DNA from 2 places in the Priestia sp. VA7 genome. Region 1 is predicted to be linked to the other one. Evidence: riboswitches for the same ligand, from Rfam matches in the RefSeq annotation. Region 1 holds a riboswitch; the other holds the start of a gene.

Region 1 (2,208 bases):
ACGGTAAAAGTGTGAAGCCGTTTTTCTTAATGTTATAAGCGCTACAGGACCCATAATATAAGAGATAAGCGTCGCTACTGAGATCACTTCTGCTAAGACACCCCATCCTCTAAATAAAAAGAGAAACAAGAAGCAAGCTGCTAAATTTAGCCACATAGCTGGGCGCGGGACATTGTAAAGTGGATGAAGAGTACCAAATATCTTTGGCAAGTATCCATTTTGCTGCATCCCGTATAACATTCTAGAAGTAGTTGCCGTATATGTAGCACCTGTGCCGGAAGGAGAAACAAATGCGTCTGCGTATAACACAATTGTTAGCCAGTTAATTCCAAGCGCAATCGCTAAATCAGCAAAAGGAGAATTAAAATTCAAATGATTCCATCCATCAGCAATTGATGACGGACTTACTGCTCCGATAAAGACAATTTGCAATATAATGTATACAATTCCTGCAATAAAAATTGAACCAATTACAGCTATCGGAATCGATTTATTAGGTGATTTTGCTTCTCCTGCCATATTTACAGGACTTTGAAACCCATTAAATGCAAACACAATACCTGATGTTGCCACTGCCGTTAAAACACTGGCCCACCCATAAGGGGCAACCCCATGCTCACTTGAAAAGTTTCCACTATGAAAACCAGCAAAAAATAAAGCCCCTGCCGTTAAACCAGGAATAATTAATTTAACAATCGTAATAAATGAGTTTGCTTTAGCAAAGAGATTTACCGTCCAATAGTTCACAAAAAAGTAAACGAATAATAACAAAGACGCAACTGCCAACCCCTTGGATGTTAAAATTCCATTGTCTACCAATTCATGAGTCCAGCGAGCCCACTTCCACGGCCAAGTACTCATATATTGCACAGATGCAATAGCCTCCACTGTTATCGTTGAAGCGATTGAAATCCAGTTAGCCCAAGCAGCCAAAAAACCAATAAATGATCCGTGTGAATACTGAGGATATTTAACCATCCCCCCTGCTTGTGGAAACATCGCGCCCAGCTCAGCATATGATAGGGCAATGGTCAAAATAACCACCATTCCAATAACCCATGAAAAAATAGCCGCGGGTCCCGCAATTTGAGCTGCTTTCCATGCTCCAAACAGCCACCCTGAACCGATAATCGAACCTATGCCTGTCATGGTTAAAGCAAATGTTCCCATCTTCCTTTGCATATTGCTCATCCAAATCTACTCCTCTTCCCTAGGAAAATAAAAAAAACACTTGCGGAATTTTCTCAAGTGTTTGCCCAGGCGCGCGGCTTATACGCTATATGCTCCCCCATGGTCATCCATGTTGCGCCAGTCACATATAGGAATATATTTTTTATCAGTATATAACATTCATTACTATTACTCAATATACAAAATGTTTACATTACTTTTCTAAAAATAATAAATTATTCGTAAAATTCAGAATTAACCTTCTGAAAATCTCTTTTTAATTATAAAAATAACTAAAATCCTAACTTTCCTTGTTGTTTGATTCTTTTACTCCACGAGCAGATTATCTTCTGAAAATTATACTAATATATAATATTCATTTACATAATAAGAATTAACAGCTATATATCCATAGAATTCTTGCACTAGACTCTTTACTTATATACAATATGAAGAAAAGATACTAAAGTGAACTGCCCACCACTTAGCTACGCTTGAAGTGGGAGACTCCTTTTAGGAAAACGTTAAAACCTACATATCATGCACTTCGCAACAAATGAAGTACTTCGAGCAAACTTCTCTGTTTATGCAAGCACAAAACAGGGAAAATTACGAAAAAAGATTGTTAGAGGGATGCTTATGAATTATGCAAATGTAAAAGTTCTTTATTTTGATGACGACGGAACCATTCCAAATCACCCTCGTCTTCCAGTTTTGTTGTATGAACACGTATTTATTAGTAAGAAAGAGAAAGTGGAGAGCATTTTCAATTCTCACAACTGGAAAAACAGCTGGGTAGGCGGTATACATGATTTTCACCATTACCACAGCAATTCCCATGAAGCACTAGGTGTAATTAGCGGATCTGCACGTTTAAAACTAGGTGGACATATGGGGGAAAATATCGTGGTGCATGCTGGTGATGTGCTCGTACTTCCTGCAGGAACAGGGCATATGCGTCTGCAGTCAACTGCTGATTTTAAAGTGGTTGGAGCTTATCCAGAGGGCATGGATTACAATTTACGAACAGGAAAACAA
Region 2 (2,208 bases), on a different contig from region 1:
TTTTACAAAGCTAAAGTAATCCGGAAGAAGATCTGCACATTTATTCATAATTAAGACGCCGTTTGAGTAGAGTTCAAGTCCTTTTTCAAATTCTTTTGAGTAGTAATCAAACGGACTATTTTCTGGAATAAATAAAATAGCATTGTAGCGAATCGTTCCATCCACGTTAATATGAAGGTGAGTGAGCGGTTTATCAAATCCATAGCGTTTTTCTGAATAAAACTGCTCATAGTCTTCTGAAGTCAATTCATTTTTATTTTTCTTCCAGATCGGTACCATACTGTTGATAACTTGTTCTTCTGTATAATCTTCTAGCTCGTTATCAGAACCTTCTTTAGGACGTTTTTCCGTTATGTCCATTTTAATCGGGTAGCGGATAAAGTCTGAATACTTTTTAATGATCTCTTTTAAACGATATTCTTCTAGATACTCATCATATGTTTCATCTTCTGTATTTTCTTTAATTTTTAAAATGATTTGAGTTCCAACCGTTTCTTTTTCGCACCGCTCGATTGTATAACCATCAGCACCAGTAGATTCCCATTTATAGGCTTTATCGCTGCCTAAAGCTTTACTAATCACCGTTACGACATCTGCTACCATAAACGCTGCGTAAAACCCAACGCCGAATTGGCCGATAATCGTGTGCCCGTCCTTTGTTTCATTTTCGTTTTTAAACGCAAGAGAGCCGCTTCTCGCAATTGTGCCCAAGCTGCTTTCAAGCTCTTCTTGCGTCATGCCAATTCCAGTATCCGTAATGGTTAAGGTACGGTCAGCTTTATCTGGTGTTACTTTTATGTAGTAGCTTTCTTTGTTAAAATGCAAGGAGTCGTCTGTTAAGGCTTTGTAATAAATTTTATCGATTGCATCACTTGAATTTGATAAAAGTTCTCTCAAAAATACTTCTTTTTGAGAATAAATGGAATTAATCATCATCTCTAATAATCGCTTTGATTCAGCTTTGAATTCTTTTTTTGACATAAGAAATTCTCCTTTCCAAATAGGGCTTATAAAACAATTAGCACTTGAGTGGATAGAGTGCTAATCACTCTTCTTATTTAACATGTATTAGGGTATTTGTCAATACATTAGGAGATTCACCAAAGAGATTAAAAATTAGACTGAAAAAAGCAAACTTTTAAAAAAAGGTTGAACGTTCTGAAAGAGTTTGCTAGAATATACTTAATTTCAAAGACTATATGTGACTGGCGAAACGCGGATAACCGTGAGGAAGCATATAGTGACGTAGCCGTTCGCCTGGGCAGAGGTAAGGGATTAATACATATCTCTTACCTCTTTCTGTTTAGGGGGAGAGGATATAGAAGTTATCAGACATGTAGGCTAAAAAAACAGACTTTTAAAAAAATTAAAAATGAAGTTCCTTTATCCAAAGGTAAAAACATGTAAAACTACGATGATAATCAGAGGAGAGTACAAAATGAGCACATTAACATTAGAAAAAGTACAAACAATCAAAACTTTAAACAACATTGCACAAAAAGGTCTAAATGTTTTTAATCAAGAAGGTTATCAAATTGACAACGACAGCGAAAATCCAGATGCGATTGTCGTGCGTAGCTTTAACATGCACAGCATGGCATTTGACCAAAATTTAAAAGCTATTGCACGAGCTGGAGCAGGGGTTAATAATATACCGGTGGACGCTTGCACGGAGCAAGGTATCGTTGTATTTAATACGCCAGGAGCTAATGCAAACGCAGTAAAAGAAATGGTTTTAACTACAATTATGGCTTCTTCTCGTAACTTATTTGCTGGAGTTGAATGGACAAAAGGATTAGATGGCCAAGGTGATCAAATTCCTAAATTAGTTGAAGCAGGTAAAAAACAGTTTGTTGGAAAAGAAATCAAAGGTAAAACGTTAGGTGTTATTGGTTTAGGTGCAATTGGTGCTCTTGTAGCAAACGATGCGCTTGATTTAGATATGGACGTAATTGGTTTTGATCCATTCATTTCTGTTAATACAGCTTGGAATTTGTCTCGCAACGTACAGCGTGCAATGTCTCTAGAAGAACTATTTGCAGCATCTGACTATATTACGGTTCACGTTCCACTAACGGACGATACAAAAGGGGTTTTCAATAAAGAAACGTTCAGCATCATGAAACCGGATGTTCATATCTTGAACTTCTCACGCGGTGAGCTTGTAAACGAAGAAGATATGAAAGCTGCTCTTGAAAGTGGAAAAGT

What was found. Region 1 has a riboswitch for ZMP and ZTP ahead of AC0C45_RS07585 (APC family permease). Riboswitches for the same ligand answer to the same signal wherever they lie in the genome.
Region 2: another riboswitch for ZMP and ZTP. It lies ahead of AC0C45_RS21505 (phosphoglycerate dehydrogenase); the one in region 1 lies ahead of AC0C45_RS07585 (APC family permease).

The regions. Positions count from the first base shown of each region.
Region 1 covers NZ_JBVQPN010000002.1:194,407-196,614, reverse strand. Annotated here, with positions in the region: gene AC0C45_RS07585 (APC family permease) at 1-1,191, opposite strand, end outside; ZMP/ZTP riboswitch at 1,248-1,326, opposite strand; gene AC0C45_RS07580 (cupin domain-containing protein) at 1,711-2,208, shown strand, end outside.
Region 2 covers NZ_JBVQPN010000004.1:722,675-724,882, forward strand. Annotated here, with positions in the region: gene htpG (molecular chaperone HtpG) at 1-981, opposite strand, end outside; ZMP/ZTP riboswitch at 1,192-1,270, shown strand; gene AC0C45_RS21505 (phosphoglycerate dehydrogenase) at 1,439-2,208, shown strand, end outside.